DNA from 4 places in the Mesorhizobium captivum genome. Region 4 is predicted to be linked to each of the others. Evidence: predicted binding sites of a transcription regulator. Region 4 holds the regulator's gene; each other region holds the start of a gene.
What was found. Region 4 encodes PhoB, which activates phosphate uptake and scavenging genes when phosphate is short. Its sites were predicted from a motif close to TGTCATNNANCTGTCAT; they were not measured.
Positions count from the first base shown of each region.

Region 1: phnF (phosphonate metabolism transcriptional regulator PhnF) is a predicted target of PhoB. The motif match lies at 1,756-1,772, and genes of this name have one in related genera.
Region 2: RFM40_RS05195 (DUF1045 domain-containing protein) is a predicted target of PhoB. The motif match lies at 1,955-1,971, and genes of this name have one in related genera.
Region 3: RFM40_RS19795 (alkaline phosphatase D family protein) is a predicted target of PhoB. The motif match lies at 2,688-2,704, and genes of this name have one in related genera.

Region 1 is NZ_JAVIJB010000025.1:92,493-97,046, forward strand. Features, by position in the region: gene RFM40_RS21095 (zinc-binding alcohol dehydrogenase family protein) at 1-972, shown strand, start outside; gene phnF (phosphonate metabolism transcriptional regulator PhnF) at 980-1,726, opposite strand; gene phnG (phosphonate C-P lyase system protein PhnG) at 1,854-2,315, shown strand; gene phnH (phosphonate C-P lyase system protein PhnH) at 2,315-2,926, shown strand; gene RFM40_RS21115 (carbon-phosphorus lyase complex subunit) at 2,928-4,043, shown strand; gene RFM40_RS21120 (hypothetical protein) at 4,046-4,252, opposite strand; partial or broken gene RFM40_RS21125 (alpha-D-ribose 1-methylphosphonate 5-phosphate C-P-lyase PhnJ) at 4,312-4,554, shown strand, end outside.
Region 2 is NZ_JAVIJB010000004.1:161-4,714, reverse strand. Features, by position in the region: gene iolE (myo-inosose-2 dehydratase) at 1-760, shown strand, start outside; gene RFM40_RS05205 (DUF3329 domain-containing protein) at 825-1,034, shown strand; gene iolB (5-deoxy-glucuronate isomerase) at 1,049-1,861, shown strand; gene RFM40_RS05195 (DUF1045 domain-containing protein) at 2,114-2,821, shown strand; gene RFM40_RS05190 (alpha-D-ribose 1-methylphosphonate 5-triphosphate diphosphatase) at 2,878-4,017, shown strand; gene phnN (phosphonate metabolism protein/1,5-bisphosphokinase (PRPP-forming) PhnN) at 4,014-4,554, shown strand, end outside.
Region 3 is NZ_JAVIJB010000023.1:35,054-39,607, forward strand. Features, by position in the region: gene RFM40_RS19780 (hypothetical protein) at 1-496, opposite strand, end outside; gene RFM40_RS19785 (TetR/AcrR family transcriptional regulator) at 541-1,158, opposite strand; partial or broken gene RFM40_RS19790 (MFS transporter) at 1,237-2,515, shown strand; gene RFM40_RS19795 (alkaline phosphatase D family protein) at 2,777-4,351, shown strand.
Region 4 is NZ_JAVIJB010000003.1:91,549-96,102, reverse strand. Features, by position in the region: gene xylF (D-xylose ABC transporter substrate-binding protein) at 196-1,236, opposite strand; gene RFM40_RS04485 (ROK family protein) at 1,504-2,748, shown strand; gene phoB (phosphate regulon transcriptional regulator PhoB) at 2,749-3,438, opposite strand; gene phoU (phosphate signaling complex protein PhoU) at 3,458-4,165, opposite strand; gene pstB (phosphate ABC transporter ATP-binding protein PstB) at 4,183-4,554, opposite strand, start outside.

The DNA.
Region 1 (4,554 bases), on a different contig from region 4:
GACCGCGCGGCGCCCGGCGCGCCGCCGCCCGGCTGGGCGCGGGTCGCTGTCAGCCATGTCGGCATCTGCGGCACCGACTACCACATCTTCGAGGGCAAGCACCCGTTCCTTGCCTATCCGCGCATCATGGGCCATGAGGTCTCGGGCACGGTCGTAGAGAGGGGCGAAGGCGTCGGCCTTCCCGTCGGCGAGCCGGTGATCATCAACCCCTATCTCGCCTGCGGCAAATGCATCGCCTGCCGGCACGGCAAGCCCAACTGCTGCGTCAGGATCGAGGTGCTTGGCGTACACCGCGACGGCGCCATGTGCGACGAGATCCTGGTGCCGGCGCAAAATCTTTATCCGGCAAACGGCCTCTCGCTGGCCGATGCGGCTGCGGTCGAATTCCTGGCGATCGGCGCGCATGCCGTGCGACGCTCGCTCGCCGTGCAGGGCTCCCGCACGCTGGTCATCGGCGCCGGGCCGATCGGCATTGGTACAGCGATCTTCGCGCGCATTGCCGGGTTCGACGTCAGCCTGCTCGACATGAGCACCGAGCGGCTTAATTTCGCCGAAGGCGAGCTCGGCTTTGCCGCGCTCGACGGTTCGAAAGCACCAGCCACCGACCTGGTACGGGAGGCGACGAGCGGCGAAGGCTTCGACCTGGTCTTCGACGCCACCGGCAACACGCAGTCGGTGCAATCTGCCTTCGCCCATGTCGCGCATGGCGGCACGCTGGTGCTGGTCAGCGTCGTCAAGGACGATATCACTTTCTCCGATCCTGAATTCCACAAGCGCGAGATGACGCTGGTCGGCAGTCGCAATGCGCTCCATGCCGATTTCGACCACGTCGCCGCCTCGATCCGCAACGGTGCGGTGCCGCTCGGGAAACTCGTCACCCACCGCACGACGCTTGCCGGAACGCCGCGCGATCTCGCGCGATGGGCGCATGAGAAGTCGGGGCTGATCAAGGCGGTTATTGAGGTCGGGTAAGACGCGACTAATCGCTGGCCGACAGCCTGAGCTCCACCCGTTCCGCCGGAAATCGCGACTCCGCGAACTGGATCGGCTGGCCATCCAGCGTGACGTTGACGGCGACGGTCACCAGCACGATGGCGCCCGGTTGCAAATCAAGTGCGGCGAGGTCGTCGGCGTCGGCGTGACGCGCCGACAGCACCGTTGAGTGCCTCAGATAGTCGTTGATGCCGAAGCGCTTGAGCGAGGCGGTGATCGATCCCGTCTCCGCCATCGCGGCCTCGATGCCGGCGAAACGCTTTGCATCGAACCAGGTCGTCGCGCGCGACACCGGATGCCCGTCGGCCTCGCCGCGCGTTTCCAGACGGATCACGGCCGCTCCCCTGGCAATGCCGAGCGCCTCGGCGATGCGCCGGTTGGCCGGCTCGGTCGAGGACGACAGCAGAGCGATGTGGCGCTCGGTCGTCTGGCTCTGCAGCCCGGTCGAAAAGCGTGTGCGGGCGCCGATCGGATAGGACAGGCGCTTGCGCGACAAAACGAAGGTGCCGCGCCCCTGCTCGGCCCTCAGCACGCCTTCCTGCACGAGTGCAGCAATAGCGCTGCGCACCGTGTGGCGGTTGACGCCGTAGCGTTCCGCCAACACAACCTCGGGCGGCAGCGCCGCATTTTCGGCGAAATCGCCGCTCGCGATCCCCTGTAATATCCTGTCGGCGATCTGGCGCCACAGCGACACGCCGCTGCGCCTTTCTATGCTGCTCGCAATTCCGATCATCTCCCCGCCCCCAAACTTTTACGCCCCTTTGTCATCCACCCGTCATGGACTCTCGCTAGATGATGAGTATAATTTGTATAGTTGTCTATATCAATAGACAAATCATCTTCATGCGAGGAGTGAAGCGATGCGAGGACAGGAAGCGCGCGAGCAGGCCGAGCGGAAGGCTATGATGGCGACGCTGGCGCATGCGGCGGCCGATGAAATCACGCGTCTGTGGGACAGCTCAGGCCTGCCCTCCGAGGCCGAACTGCTGCGCGGCCCCGAAACCGGGCTGGTGACGGTGCGCGGCCGGATCGGCGGCGGCGGCGCGCCCTTCAATGTCGGCGAGGCGACCGTCACCCGCGCCACCGTGCGGCTGCCCGCCGGACAGGTCGGCCATTCCTACGCGCTCGGCCGCGACAAGGCCAAAGCCAGGCTCGCCGCAATCGCCGATGCGCTCTGGCAGGACCCGGCTCACCGCGAAGCGGTCGAAACGAAGCTCGTCACGCCGTTGCGGACAGCACTCGAAGAGGCGCGCGAGAAGCGGCGCGTCGAGACGGCGGCCACGAAAGTGGATTTCTTCACCATGGTGCGCGGAGAGGACTGATGGATATCGCCACGCAATCGATCGAGGGCGGCTTCGCCGATCCCGTCTTCAACGCTCAAGTCGTGTTCCGCGCCATCATGGATGCGATGGCTCGCCCCGGCAGCGTCCAGGCGCTGCCGCCGCTCGCCCATCCGCCGGCGCCGCTGTCGGCGACCGCCGGCGCCGTGGCGCTTTCGCTCTGCGACAACGACACGCCGGTCTGGCTCGATCCGCGGCTGCAGGCGGAGGCCCCGGTCAAGGCCTGGCTCGGCTTCCACACCGGCGCGCCCTTGGCCAACACGCCGGCCGACGCGCATTTCGCTTTGGTCGCCAACCCGGCGGAAATGGCGGCGCTCGACGGCTTTTCGCAGGGCACGCAGGAATATCCCAACCGCTCGACGACGCTCATCCTTTTGGTCGATGACCTTGCTTCGGGTCCGTCGCTGCTACTCGAAGGACCAGGCATCGAGAAGACGTCTATGATCGCTCCGACAGGCATGCCGCGCCATTTCGTCGAGCAGTGGAAGCAGAACAACCAGCGTTTTCCGCGCGGCGTCGACATCATCCTGGCGGCACGCGGCAGCCTCGCCTGCCTGCCGCGCACCACCCGCATCAAGACGATGGAGGCATGACATGTATGTCGCGGTGAAAGGCGGCGAAGCCGCAATTGCCAATGCCCACCGCCTGCTGGCCGACCGCCGCCGCGGCGACCGCTCGGTGCCGGCGCTGCGCCTCGACCAGATCGTCGAGCAGCTGGCGCTCGGCGTCGACCGCGTGATGAGCGAAGGCTCGCTCTACGACCGCGAGTTGGCGGCGCTTGCCGTCGTCCAGGCGCGCGGCGACATGATCGAGGCGATCTTCCTGGTGCGCGCCTACCGCACCACGCTGCCGCGCTTCGGCTACACCAGCCCGGTCGATACAGGCGCCATGCAGGTCGAGCGGCGCGTGTCGGCCACCTACAAGGACCTGCCCGGCGGCCAGGTGCTCGGCCCGACCTTCGACTACACCCACCGCCTGCTTGACCCGGAGCTTGCCGCCGGCGCCGAAGTCGAGGCGCCCGCGCAGCGTCCGACCGAGGCGGAAGTCATGCCGCGCGTCTCCTCGATCCTCGCCCATGAAGGGCTGATCGAAGCCGACGGCGACATGCCGCTTGACCATATCCCCGGCGACATCACGCGCGAGCCGCTGCAATTCCCGATGGCGCGTGACATCCGCCTGCAGGCGCTGTCGCGCGGCGACGAGGGTTTTCTCCTGGCGCTCGGCTATTCGACGCAGCGCGGCTACGCCCGCAACCATCCCTTCGTGGGCGAGATCCGCATTGGCGAGGTCGAGTTGGAGCTGGACGTGCCGGAACTGCCTTTCGCCGTGCCGCTTGGCTCGATCCGCGTCACCGAATGCCAGATGGTCAACCAGTTCAAGGGATCGGCCAAGGCGCCGCCGCAATTCACCCGCGGCTACGGCCTTGTCTTCGGCCAGAGCGAGCGCAAGGCGATGGCCATGGCGCTGTGCGACCGGGCGCTGCGCGCGAGCGAGCTCGGCGAGGATGTGATTGCCGCAGCACAAGACGAAGAGTTCGTCATCTCGCATTCCGACAATGTGCAGGCGACCGGCTTCGTCGAGCATCTGAAGCTGCCGCACTATGTCGACTTCCAGGCCGAGCTGGATCTCGTGCGCCGCATGCGCGCCGAATACGAGGCGCGCGAACATGAGGATAAGTCCGCCGAGGAAAAGCGGGAGGCGGCGGAATGATTTTAGTGTCCGCTACCGGAATGCCCGCTGCCGGCATCGAACGAGCCGCCGCCATAACCGCCGGCGCCGGAGCCACTGGTGCCGGCAACGGTCTCGCCGTGCGGAGGCTCCTTTGGCGCGGGGAGAAACATTTTCCGAAGCGCGAAGGCCGCGACGCCGGCGAAGACCAGCAAAAGCGCGCCAAGATGCAACCAACCGGTAGAGTCCATGTGGGCATGCTCCCGCGTCTTGGGTGCCAAATCCTTAGCACGAAGCGGATGTGATCGTCATGACCGACATCGCCACTTACAACTTCGCCTATCTCGACGAACAGACCAAGCGGATGATCCGCCGCGCCATTTTGAAAGGCATCGCCATTCCCGGCTATCAGGTGCCCTTCGCCTCGCGCGAGATGCCGATGCCCTACGGCTGGGGCACCGGCGGCGTGCAGGTCACCGCCTCGATCATCGGCCCCGATGATGTGCTCAAGGTCATCGACCAGGGCGCCGACGACACCACGAATGCCGTCTCG
Region 2 (4,554 bases), on a different contig from region 4:
GATGCTGCCGATCCTGAAGGAGGCCGACGTCACGCTTTGCGGCGGCTGGTTCTCCGGCACGCTGGTCAACGAGGATCTGGCCAGGAACAAGGATCGCATCCAACCGATGATCGATCTGTTCAAGGCGGTCAATGCGCCCTGCATCGTCTATGGCGAGGTCGGCCGCTCCATCCAGGGCGACCGTTCCAAGCCTTTAGCCACCAAGCCGAAGCTTTCCGATGACGAGATGAAGGCCTATGGCCGGCGCCTCACCGAATTCGGCGAGTGGTGCGCCTACCAGGGCATGCCGCTCTCCTACCACCATCACATGGCGGCTGTGGTCGAGACCGAACCGGAGCTAGACGCCTTCATGCGCAATTCCGGCGAAGGCATCCCGCTGCTGCTCGATGCCGGCCATCTCGCCTTTGCCGGCGGCGACGTGCTGCGCGCCATCGACAACCACCACAAGCGCATCAACCACGTCCATGTGAAGGACGTGCGCATGGGCGTGATCGAGGGCCTCGACCGCTCAAAACAGTCCTTCCTCGATGCAGTGGCGCTCGGCGCCTTCACCGTGCCGGGCGACGGCTCGCTCGATTTCGGCGCCATCGTCCAGCGTTTCGCCGATTATGGTTACGAAGGCTGGTTCGTGGTCGAGGCCGAGCAAGACCCGAAGAAGAATCCGCCGCTGAAGATGGCGCAAGTCGGCCACAAGGAGCTGATGCGGGTGATGACGGCAGCCGGCTACACGGTGGAGACGCAAGGCTTCCCGAATGCCTGAACGGCGGATTCGTTTCGACGCGCGGCTTATTTGATGCGTGTCGAACAAATCCTGGATTGGCGCGATGAAAGACTATGAGCACCCCTTCTTCCGGCCGCTGTGGCGGCGCATCGCCGTGGTCGCCGTCTGCCTTGTCTGGTCGGTGATCGAGTTCGCCTCCGGCACCCCCTTCTGGGGCATCATCGCGCTCGGCTTCGCCGGCTACGCGGTGTGGCAGTTCTTCTATCTCTACAAGCCGGCCGAGGACAAACCTCCGGCCGAGCCGAAGGAATGACCCAGGAGACAAAAATGTCGAAACTGCTTGTCAAGGCCGACAAGGGCCACGGCCGCGTCGCTCACGTCACGCCGCAAAGCGCCGGCTGGACTTACGTGGGTTTCGATCTTCACCGTCTGCGGCCGGGCGAGACGGCGTCCGGCAAAACGGGCGATCGCGAGGTCTGCCTGGTCTTCGTCACCGGCAAGGGCAACGCCTCAGCCGCGGACAAGGATCTCGGCCTGCTCGGCGAGCGCATGTCGCCCTTCGAGGGCAAGCCCTGGTCGGTCTATGTGCCGCAAGACTCCGACTGGTCGGTGACCGCCGACACCGACCTTGAGCTCGCCGTCTGCTCGGCGCCGGGCCTCGGCGGCGGCCTGCCGGCCCGTGTCATCGCACCCGACGATCTCGGCCAGGAAGTGCGCGGCAAGGGCACCAACACCCGCTACGTCACCAACATCCTGCCGGAGGGCAAGCCGGCCGACTCGCTTCTGGTGGTCGAGGTCATCACGCCCGGCGGTCACACATCGAGCTATCCGCCGCACAAGCACGACCAGGACAATCTCCCGGTGGAATCCTATCTCGAGGAGACCTATTACCATCGCCTCAACCCGCCGCAGGGCTTTGCCTTCCAACGCGTCTATACCGACGCCGACAAGAATGGTGACCGCGACCTCGACGAGGCGATGGCGATCGAGGATGGCGATGTCGTGCTGGTGCCGAAGGGCTACCACCCATGCGCGGCCTGCCACGGCTACGATCTCTATTATCTCAACGTCATGGCCGGCCCGAAGCGGACGTGGAAATTCCACAACGCGGCCGAGCACGAGTGGCTGATGAAGGCCTAAGATTTTCTATCGCGCTCAAGTTGTTGGTCCAGTTCGGGAAAATCGTCGGCTAAGGACCGTCAGGGCCTGGTTGCCTTCGAAAACCCATGAAAGCTTCGTCAATCCGTCATGGAAATCACCTATGGCAGCGGACGGATGCATGTCGCCCAAAAGTGCGAAGCGGTTTTGGGATAACGACATGCACAGATAAAGACTTGGAGCGCGCCGCACCATTGCCCCCTCTGGGGCGACGCGCTTCGATGAGGTTTTCTCATGCGCTACGCCATCTATTTCACCCCACGGCAGGACGAGCCGCTGGCGCGCATCGCCGCCAATTGGCTCGGCCGCGACCCTTTCGGCGCGGCGGCGCGGCCGGTCGAGGCTGTGGCTGAGCTGTCGGCGGCGGAAGTTGCGTTCCATACCGCCTCGGCGCGGCGCTATGGGTTCCATGCGACGCTGAAGGCACCGTTCGGGCTGGCGCCGAACGAGACGGAAGCCTCGCTGCGCGAAGCGCTCGACAATTTCGCCGAAGTCACATCGCCGGTCGTCATTCCTCGCCTCGTCGTCGGCCAGATCGACGGCTTTTTCGCGCTGGTGCCGGAGGCGCCGTTGGCTGAGCTCAACGGCTTTGCCGGCGAGGTCGTGCGCGCCTTCGACCGCTTCCGCGCGCCACTGACCGAGGCCGAGATCGAGCGGCGCAGCCCAGACTCGCTGAAGCCGCAGGAATTCCGCAATCTATGCCAGTGGGGCTATCCTTACGTCTTCGAGACATTCCGCTTCCACATGACGTTGTCGGGCCGCGTCGGGCCACAGGAAAGCCCGCGTCTTCGCGCAGCAATCGACAGCCTGTTCGCGGATGTGCTGCAGCGTCCGGTGCCGGTGGATGCGCTGACTCTGTTCGTCGAAACCGAACCGGGCGCGCCGTTCATGGTGCTCTCCCACCATGCGCTTGGACGCCGCCCGGCCAGAAAAACCGCCTGATTTGACCACTCGCTACGACCGCCCGATATGGATCGCTTGAGATAGGACTGCCTGAAATGACCGCCGAGACCGTTTTGAACAATGCCCGCATCGTGCTGCCCGACGAGATCGTCGAGGGCTCGCTGCTGCTGCGCGATGGCCTTATTGCCGCGATAGAGCCGGGCGCCACCCGTGCCGGCGAGGACATGGGCGGCGATTACGTCATCCCGGGTCTCGTCGAACTGCACACCGACCATCTCGAAGGCCACTACGCGCCGCGCCCGAAAGTGCGCTGGAACCCGATCGCCGCCGTGCTTGCCCATGACGCGCAGGTAGCGACTGCCGGCATTACCACGGTGCTCGATGCCTTGCGCGTCGGCATGGACGAGGATGCCGACCTGAAGTCCGACGACGTTCGCAAGCTCGCCGACGCCATCGAGGACAGCGTCAGGCAGGATCGGCTCAGGGCCGACCATTTCATCCATCTGCGCTGCGAGGTCTCGGCGCCGGATTGCCTCGAGGCCTTCGCCAATTTCGAGACCGACGACCGGGTGAAGCTCGCCTCGCTGATGGACCATGCGCCGGGCCAGCGCCAGTTCGTCAACCTCGAGACCTATGCCTATTACTACCAGCGCAAGCTGAAGCTGACCGACCGCGACTTTCAGAAATTCTGCGAGAAGCGGATGGCGGAATCGGCCAGGAATTCCGGTCCGAACCGCATCTTCATCTCCGCCGCCTGCCAGGAGCGCGGCATCGTGCTCGCCAGCCATGACGACGCGACGGCCGGCCATGTCGACGAGGCGATTGCGCAGGGCGTGCGCGTCGCCGAATTTCCGACCACCGAAGAGGCGGCAAGGGCCTCGAAGGCGGCAGGCCTCGGCGTGCTAATGGGCGCACCGAACTTGATGCGCGGCGCCTCGCATTCCGGCAATGTCTCGGCCAGGGCGCTCGCCGGCGACGGCCTGCTCGACATCCTGTCGTCCGACTATATCCCCTTCAGCCTGATCCAGTCTGCCTTCTTCCTCGGCGACGTCGTCGAAGGCATATCGCTGCCGCAAGCGGTCGCCATGGTTTCGAAGAACCCGGCCGAAGCGGTCGGCCTCACCGATCGCGGCATCATCGAGCCAGGCCGCCGCGCCGATCTGGTGCGCGTGCGAGTCGACGATCATGTGCCGGTCGTGCGCACCGTGTGGCGCCAGGGCAGGCGTGTCGCATGATGGTTTCGGCGTTGATCGAACGCGAACTGACTGAGACCCTTCCCATCCGCAACGGCGTCTTCGTCGCGGTGGTCGGTCCGAGTGGCGCCGGCAAGGACACGGTGATCGGCTACGCCAAAGCGCGCTTTGCCGGGGAGACACGGCTCGAATTCGTGCGCCGCGTCATAACCCGGCCGAGCGATTCCGCCAGCGAGGATCACGACACGCTGGCCGACGCCGCCTTCGCCGAGGCGGAAGCAGACGGCGCCTTCGCCATCTGCTGGGACGCACATGGCCTGCGCTACGGCCTGCCGGCCGATGTCGACTGGGCGGTCGCCAACGGCCATGTCGCGGTGGCCAACGTCTCACGCGCCGTCATCCCGGCGTTGCGCGAGCGCTACGCCAATCTGGCGGTGGTCGAGATCACCGCGACGCCGGAAATCCTCGCCGAGCGGCTGGCGGCGCGCGGCCGTGAGTCGCGCGGCGAGGTATTGGCGCGCCTGGCGCGCAGCACGAGCGTGACGCTTTCCGGGCCGGACGTCACCTCCATCGACAACA
Region 3 (4,554 bases), on a different contig from region 4:
TGCGCGCCTGGTCGTTGGCCTCAGGGTTGCCGGTGGCGAGCACCAGGCCGACCGTGCAGCCCTGGTGTTCTTCCGGCTGCGCCACCTTGGCGACGACCAGTACCTCGGTCGGCTTGTTCTCGTCTTCGGGATTGCTGATCTCGCGGCGGTGAATGACCGCGAAGGGCACCGCCTTGTCGCCATTGGTTTCGATGCGCCATTCGACCTTCGGACCCGCGGTGTTGAGGCCGGAGAAACTCTCCCAGACGGCGGTCATGTCGTCGGAGGGAAAGCCGTAATAGACGGATTCGCGGGCGTCGTCGTAGCCGATCAGCACCGGATAGCCGCGATAGCCGGCGCAGGCGAGGCTAGCCCAGTCGCCATCGCCTTCTTGCGCCTGCGCGTAGGTCACGCAGTCCTTCTTCCAGTCGAGATCGGTATAGGCGCTGGAAATATCGCCGGCATAGGCTGCCTGGCAGAGACCGGCGAGGGCAAGCGGGACGAGAAACGCACGCATCGCTGACAACTCCGTTTCGAGTTGCCGGAGCGTATCGCCAATCCTTATTTCTTCAAGCTGGCTTCAATCAGTAGATCGGCGTTGCGGGCGACCGAGGCCGCCGGTCCGCCCAGCCCGAACAACTGGCCGCTGATATAGGCGCCCTCGATGAGGAGCAGCAGCCCGTCGCCGAGCGTGTCGGCGTCCGTTGCGCCCATCGCCGTGGCCATGGCGCGCAGGCGCCGGCGCAGTTCCTGCTTGTTGTTCTCGCTGACGATGCGCGCCGGATGGCCGTGCTCGGGATATTCGACCGCCGCATTGGTCATCCCGCAACCGCGATAGTCTCGCTTTTGCGTGCGCTTGCCGACCCGGGTGAGGAAAGCGATGATCTGCGCACGCGGATTGCCGGGATGCGCGTCGACGGCTTCGTTGAAGCGCGCCCAGAATTCGAGGTCATACTTGCGCAGATAAGAGGCGGCGAGCTCGTCCTTCGACGGAAAGCTACGGTAGAGGCTGGGCTTGGTGACGCCGGCGCGCTTGACGATCTCGTCGACGCCAATCGCACGGATGCCTTCGCGATAGAACAGGTCGCGCGCCACGTCGAGGATCTTGTCGGCGGCCTTCGGCGCCGGCACGGTGGGCGTCTCGTTCACCGACGCTTCAATTTTATTGTCCGATGGCATTCAACAAACTCGCTTGACAATGTTACTGACCGGTACGTATGTATGGCGCCACCCCATTGCAACGTACCGGTCAGTAACATGATAACCCAGTCCCGTCCGTTTGGCCAGCGCTACGCCTTCGTCGTCGTTGCCGTCATTTTCCTTTGCCTGTGCCGCCGGGCTTCGCTCGGCGCCCGCCGTCATGATGCTGCCGTTGGAAAACAGTTTTGGCTGGCGGCGCGACGTCATCTCGCTGGCCGCCGGCGTCGGCATCCTGCTCTACGGCCTGACCGGGCCGTTTGCGGCGGCGCTGATGGAGCGAATTGGGCTCCGCCGCACGCTGCTCGCCTCGCTGCTGATCATGTCGGGCTCGACGGCGCTCAGCCTGCTGATGACAGAGCCATGGCATCTCTTCATCACCTGGGGCGTCTTTTCCGGCATCGGCTCGGGCGCGGTGGCAAGCGTGCTCGGTGCCACCATCGTCAATCGCTGGTTCAAGACCAATCGCGGCCTGGTGATGGGCCTGATGTCGGCCTCCAGCGCCACCGGCATGCTGGTGTTCCTGCCGCTCATCGCCTCGCTGGCCCAGGCCGGTGGCTGGAAGCCGGTGGCGATCGCGGTGGCGCTGGCAACGGCCGCGCTCATCCCGCTCGTGCTCCTGCTGGTGCCGGAGCGTCCGGCCTCGATCGGCCAGGTCCGCTACGGCGCCGATGCGGACGACGTGCCGCCGGTGTCGCCGGCCTCGCAGGGCAATTTCCTTACGCATACGCTCACCACGCTGCGGCGCGCCGCGGGCACCAGGGTGTTCTGGTATCTCTTCGCCACCTTCTTCGTCTGCGGCTTCACCACCAACGGCCTCGTCGGCACGCACCTCATCGCCTTCTGCGGCGACATGGGCATCGGCGAGGTGCAGGCCGCCGGCCTGCTGTCGATGATGGGTATCTTCGACCTGATCGGCACCACACTGTCGGGCTGGCTCACCGACCGCTTCGATCCGCGCAAGCTGCTCGGCGTCTACTATGCCGTGCGCGGCCTGTCGCTGATCTATCTGCCCTATTCCGGTTTCTCGGCGGTCAGCCTGATCATCTTTGCCGTGCTCTATGGTCTGGACTGGATCGCCACCGTGCCGCCAACGCTGAGGCTCGCCAACGAAGCCTTCGGCGACCGCAGCGGGCCGATCGTCTTCGGCTGGATCGTCGCCGGTCACCAGGTGGGCGCAGCGGCCGCTGCGGCCTTCGGCGGAACCATGAGGGAATTGCAGGGCAATTACGAGCTGGCGTTCATGATCGCCGGCATGACCGGTATTGCCGCGGCCTGTATTTCGCTGCTCATTAATACGAGCAAGCCGGCGTTCGAGCCTGAGCCGCAGGCGGCTTGAGGTGCTACTTTCCCTTCTCCCCCTGTGGGAGAAGGTGGCCGAGCGAAGCTCGGTCGGATGAGGGGTGTTCCAGCTTGGCAGTGACGGCGATCCGTCCAGCACCCCTCAACCGTCTCGGCGCTACGCGCCGATCCACCTTCTCCCGCAAGGGGGAGAAGGGAAGGCTGTTCACTGTTATCAAAACTTCATGGTTCCGATATGTGCCTGAAACATTGAGGCTGGAGCTTGGCGGTCCCGTTCAACGCCATCCCGGAGACAGCCATGAACAAGCTCTCGTTGACCCGCCGCGCTTTCGTTACCTCGGCCAGCGCCTTTGGCCTTGTCGGTGCCTCCGGGCTCGCACTGCCTTATTATTCCCGTGCCAACCAGCGCCCGGCCTTCACCCATGGCGTCCAGTCGGGCGACGTCGATGCCACCTCGGGCATGGTCTGGACCCGCACCGATCGGCCGGCGCGCGTGATGTACGAAGTGTCGACCACCGAAAGCTTCGCCGACGCGACGCGGCTGGCTGCGCTCGATACCTCGCCGGCAAGCGACTACACGGTGAAGCGGCTGCTCACCGACCTCGCCTCCGACCAGGACATCTTCTACCGCATGACTGCCGCCGACCTTTCCGACATCAATGCCGTCTCCGAGCCGATCGTCGGCCGCTTCCGCACCGCGCCGGCCTCCAAGCGCGACGTGCGCTTCGCCTGGTCGGGCGACACCGCCGGCCAGGGCTGGGGCATCGACGAGACCGGCATGAAGACCTATTCCACCATCGCCAAGCACACGCCGGACTTCTTCCTGCATTCCGGCGACACGATCTATGCCGACGGCGCCATGAAGGACGAAGTCGACCTGCCCGGCGGCGGCAAGTGGAAGAACGTCGTCATGGTCGACGGCAAGCGCAAGGTCGCCGAGACGCTGGACGAATACCGCGACCAGTGGAAGTACAACATGATGGACAAGCATGTGCTGGGCCTTTCCGCCATCTGCCCGACCTTCTACCAGTGGGACGACCACGAGGTGCTGAACAACTGGTCGGATTCAAAGGACCTCACCGCCGACAACCGCTACAGCGAAAAATCCATCCATGTGCTGGCGGCCCGCGCGGCGCGCGCCTTCCATGAGATGACGACCATCCGCTACGAGCCATCGGAGCCCGGTCGCGTCTACCGCAAGATCGCCCACGGGCCGCTGCTCGACGTCTTCTTCCTCGACATGCGCTCCTATCGCGGTCCCAACGGCCCCGACATGGAAGAGACGCTGACGCCGAAATCGCGCATGCTCGGTGAGCAGCAGACGCAGTGGCTGAAGCGCGAGCTCGCGAACTCCAAGGCGACCTGGAAGATCATCGCCGCCGACATGCCGCTCGGCCTCGTCGTCTGGGACGATGCCGCCAAGAAGGCTGGCGCCGAGGCGGTCAGCAATGGCGATAATGGCGGGCCGAAGGGCCGCGAGCTCGAATTCGCCGATCTGCTGCGCTACATCAAGAATGCCGGCATCGCCAACACGGTGTGGCTCACCGCCGATGTCCACTACACGGCGGCGCATTACTACAACCCCGACAAGGCGCAGTTCCAGGATTTCAACCCGTTCTGGGAGTTCGTCTCCGGCCCGATCCACGCCGGTACGTTCGGCCCCAACGACCTCGACATGACGTTTGGTCCGGAGTTGAAGTTCATCAAGGCGCCAACCGCCGAGCAAGGCCAGAACCTACCGCCGTCGGCCGGGCTGCAATTCTTCGGGCTGGTCGATATTTCCGGCGCCACCGAGCAGCTCACCGTGCGGCTGATGGATCGCGACGACAACGAGCTCTACAAGATGACGCTCGACCCGGTGCGGTCGGCGTAAGGCCGGCGCGAGGCACCCCCCTCTGTCCCGCCGGACATCTCCCCCGCAAGGGGGGAGATTGGCGGCTTCGGCCTTGGCGCCCCTCTCCGACGCTTGAGATTGGCGAAAGGCGACGTCACATCGATCTCCCCCCTTGCGGGGGAGATGGCCGGCAGGCCAGAGGGGGTGGGAAGGATCGCTACGTTTGCCGCGTTCTTAAGACT
Region 4 (4,554 bases):
GCTAGAGCAATTCCAGGGAAAGTGTGTAGCCCGTCCGGAATTGCGTGGAAACAAACGGCTGCAGCAGTTCGACTATCCTGCTGAACAATGAGCTGCTCCAATGTCTTCCCCGGCTCATTCGAAGCGGGAAAGCCATTTTGAGGAACGCCGCGGCTTTGGGCCGCGGCGTCAGGATTTGGACAGACGTCGGTCGGCTTAATTGCAGACCGCGACACTGCCGGCGGCAACGCCGGCGCAGACCTCGTCCTTCTTGATCCAGCCTGCGTTGATGACGACGTTGAGATTGTCCTTGGTGATCGCGACCGGGGTCAGGAACAGCGACTTGACGGTGTTGCCGCCAGGCGTCGTGAAGTCCTTGGCGCCGGCGATGTCGCCCATCTTCTTGCCGTCGGCGAGCTGCGAGGCGATCTCGGCGGCGTTCTTGCCGAGCTCGCGCGCATCTTTCCACACCGACACCGTCTGCGTGCCGAGCGCGATGCGGTTGAGCGCCGCGTGATCGCCGTCCTGGCCGGAGACCGGAACGGTGCCGGCCAGGCCTTGAGCCGTCAGCGCCGCGACGACGCCGCCGGCGGTGCCGTCATTGGCCGCCACGACGGCATCGACCTTGTTGTCGTTGGCGGTCAGGAACTGCTCCATGTTCTTCTGCGCGTTGGCGGGCAGCCAGCCGTCGGTATAGGCCTCGCCGACATTCTTGACCTTGCCGCTGTCGATGGCCTCCTTCAGCACTTCCATCGAGCCGGAGAACAGAAAATCGGCATTCGGATCGGCGCCCGAGCCCTTGATGAAGACATAGTTGCCTTCGGGCTTGGCCTTGAACACCTCGCGGGCCTGCATGCGGCCGACTTCCTTGTTGTCGAAGGTCAGGTAGAACACGTCCTTGTTCTCGATCAGGCGGTCGTAGCCGACCACCGGAATGCCTTCGTCCAGCGCCTTCTGCACCGCCGGGCCGATCGCGGAAGCGTCCTGCGCCAGGATGATCAGCGCGTTGGCGCCCTGCGAGATCAGGCTCTCGACGTCGGTCAGCTGCTTGCCCGGATTGGACTGCGCGTCGGCCGAGATATATTTGTCGCCGGCGGCCTCGATGGCCTTCTTCATCGCCGCTTCGTCGGTCTTCCAGCGCTCTTCCTGGAAATTCGACCACGAAACCCCGACCACCTTGTCCTTCGCCTCTGCGACCGACGCCAGCGTCAGCGACATGGCGACACCCGCCAGCATGGCGGCTGCGAAACTCTTCATGATTTTCCTCCCTGCGCCGCCTTGCGGCGCGACCCAGACTGGCCCGAAGGCCGGACACAGAGGCTTTTTTTCGAGCCTCGAAAAAACACTGATCCAACGCCGAAGCGCTGTCAACTGCGATTATGATGGTTCTTGAGGTGCCGCAGACTTTTTTTCGAGACCCGCAATAAATAATGACAGCCCCGGCAGCTTCTGCCAGTATCCTGGCACGTCGGCGACGGCCCATGGCATGATGAGAAGGCCGCGACGCCCGGGAGGAAGGAAAGGATGTCGGTCGGAATCCGCCACGACGACCTGCGCCGGCGCAACCGCGCCATGGTGCTCTCGGCCGTGCGCCGGGCCGGCCAGCCGTCGCGCACGGAAATCGCCGCGACCACCGGGCTCAGCCACTCGACGATTTCGGCGATCTCAGCGGACCTCATCCATGAAGGCATCCTGGCCGAGAGCAAGCCGAGCGAGACCGCGTCGCTGAAGCGCGGCCGGCCGCAAGTCGGCCTCGCCCTCAACCCCGAGGCGGCCGCGGTGGTGACGGTGGTGCTGTCGCTGAATTTCCTCTCCGTCGCCGTCATCGACTATGCCGGCCAGGTCATCGCCGAGGAGCAACGGCGCCTCGACACCCTCACCATGCCGCGCGACGAGCTGATCGGCGAATGCACGGCGATCGTCCGGCGTCGGCTGGAAGACCCCGATCTCGATGTCGCCAGCGTCGCCCGCATCGCCATGGGCATCCAGGGCATCACCGATTCCCATGCCCGCGCCATGCTGTGGTCGCCGATCACGCCGCTGACCGACATTCCTTTCGCCGACATCCTGGAGCATGAATTCGGCATTCCCGCCACCATGGAGAACGACTGCAACATGATGGCGGTGGCGCTGCAATGGCGCGACCCCGACCGCTATCGCGACAATTTCATCGCCATCCTGCTCTCGCACGGCATCGGCATGGGGCTGGTGCTGAAAGGCGAGTTGTTCACCGGCACACATTCCTCAGGCGGCGAGTTCGGCCACATGATCCACCGTCCCGGCGGCGCGCTCTGCCGCTGCGGGCGCCGCGGCTGCGTCGAGGCCTATGCCGGCAACTACGCCATCTGGCGCAGCGCCATGAAGATGAGCGAGGACGCCGAGCCGGTCGACGTCGGCGATGCCGACATGCGGGCTCTTGCCACGAAGGCGCGTGAAAAAGACGGGCCGGAGCGCGAGGCCTATCGCCGGGCGGGCGAGGCGCTGGGCTTTGGGCTGGGCAGCCTGTTCGCGCTGATCGACCCGGCGCCGGTCGCCATGGTCGGCGTCAGCGCGGCGGCTTTCGACCTGATCGAGCCGGCGCTGCGGGAAGCCATCGCCCAGACCGCCGGCGGCCAGCACTCCAAATCGATCTCCTTCGACACCGAGCCGAACGAATTGCCGCTGATCCGCGAAGGCTGCGCCATGCGCGCGCTGAGCTTCGTCGACCAGGAGATTTTCGCGCCGGGCGTCCAGGCGCGAGCAGGCGCCGCCGGGAAGAACGTGGCCTGATCAATCCTCGCGGATCGCGTAGCCGGCTCCACGGATGGTACGGATCACGTCCGGCATACGGCCGTTGTTGACCGCCTTGCGCAGGCGTCCGACATGCACGTCCACGGTGCGCTCGTCGATATAGATCGTCTCGCCCCAGACATTGTCGAGCAGCTGGCTGCGCGAGAACACGCGGCCGGGATGCCGCATCATGAATTCGAGCAACCGGAACTCGGTCGGGCCGAGCCTGATCTCGCTCTTCTTGCGGTAGACGCGGTGCGATTCGCGGTCGAGCACGATGTCGCCGACCTTGAGCACGCTGGACAGCACCTCCGGCTTGGCGCGGCGCAACAGCGCCTTGACCCTGGCCATGAATTCCGGCGTCGAGAACGGCTTGACCAGGTAGTCATCGGCGCCCGTCGAGAGGCCGCGCACCCTGTCGCTTTCCTCGCCGCGCGCGGTCAGCATGATGATCGGCAGCCGCTCGGTCTCCGGGCGCATCCTCAAGCGCCGGCAAAGCTCGATGCCGGAAACCGCCGGCACCATCCAGTCGAGCACCAGAAGGTCGGGCACGTTCTCCTGCAGGCGGATCTCGGCCTCGTCGCCGCGGGTCACCACCTCGACCTGGTAGCCCTCGGATTCGAGGTTATAGCGGAGCAGCACCCCCAGCGGCTCCTCGTCCTCCACCACCATGATGCGTGGGGCGATCATTTGGCAGGTACCTTCGCTGTCACGCCGCCGGAGCCGACATCGCCGTCTCGTCCTGCTTCGGACGGTTCGCGGGCAATTGGGTGCCGGTCAGCACATAATAGGCGTTCTCGGCGATGTTGGTGACATGGTCGCCGATGCGCTCCAGATTCTTGGCGCAGAACAGGAGATGCGTGCAGGCCGTGATGTTGCGCGGATCCTCCATCATGTAGGTCAGGAGCTCGCGGAACACGGATGTGTATTTGACGTCGATGCGCTCGTCGTCGTTCCTGAGCTTGGCAAGCGCCGTGGCGTCGCCCGCCGTGTACTCCTCGATGACACCCTGGACCTGGATCAGCACCAACTGCGCCATCGAGTCGATGGAGTGCGACAGGTCGCGTGGCGCAGCGCTGACGCCGACCGAGCCGACCCGCTTGGCGATGTTCTTGGCGAGATCGCCGATGCGCTCGAGGTCGCCGGCCATGCGGATCGCGCCGACCACGCTGCGCAGGTCGTCGGCCATCGGCTGGCGCTTGGCGATCAGCGTGATGGCGCGGTCGTCGAGCTCGCGCTGGCGCGCGTCCATGATGGCGTCGTCGGAGACCACGCGCTGCGCCATCGCGTTGTCGGAATTGAGCAGCGCCTTGGTCGAGGCGCCGACCATGGAGCCGGCAAGATCGCCCATGTCACGGATGAGCTGGCTGATCTGCCTCAGGTCCTCGTCGAAGGAAGCGACCGTATGGGCCATGATGGTGTCCTCGTATGAACTCAGCCGAAGCGGCCGGTGATGTAGTCCTGCGTGCGCTTCTCGCGGGGCGAGGTGAAGATCTTCTCGGTCCGGTCGAACTCGACCAGCTCGCCGAGATACATGAACGCCGTCTGCCGCGACACGCGCGCCGCCTGCTGCATGTTGTGGGTGACGATCACGATCGTGTAGTCGGCCTGCAACTCGTCGATCAGTTCCTCGATCTTGGCGGTCGACAGCGGATCGAGCGCCGAGGCCGGCTCGTCGAGCAGGATGACCTCCGGCTTCACCGCCACGGTGCGGGCGATGCAGAGCCGCTGCTGCTGGCCGCCGGAGAGGCTGAGGCCGCTGGCGTTGAGCTTGTCCTTGACCTCGGTCCAGAGCGCGGCGCGCTT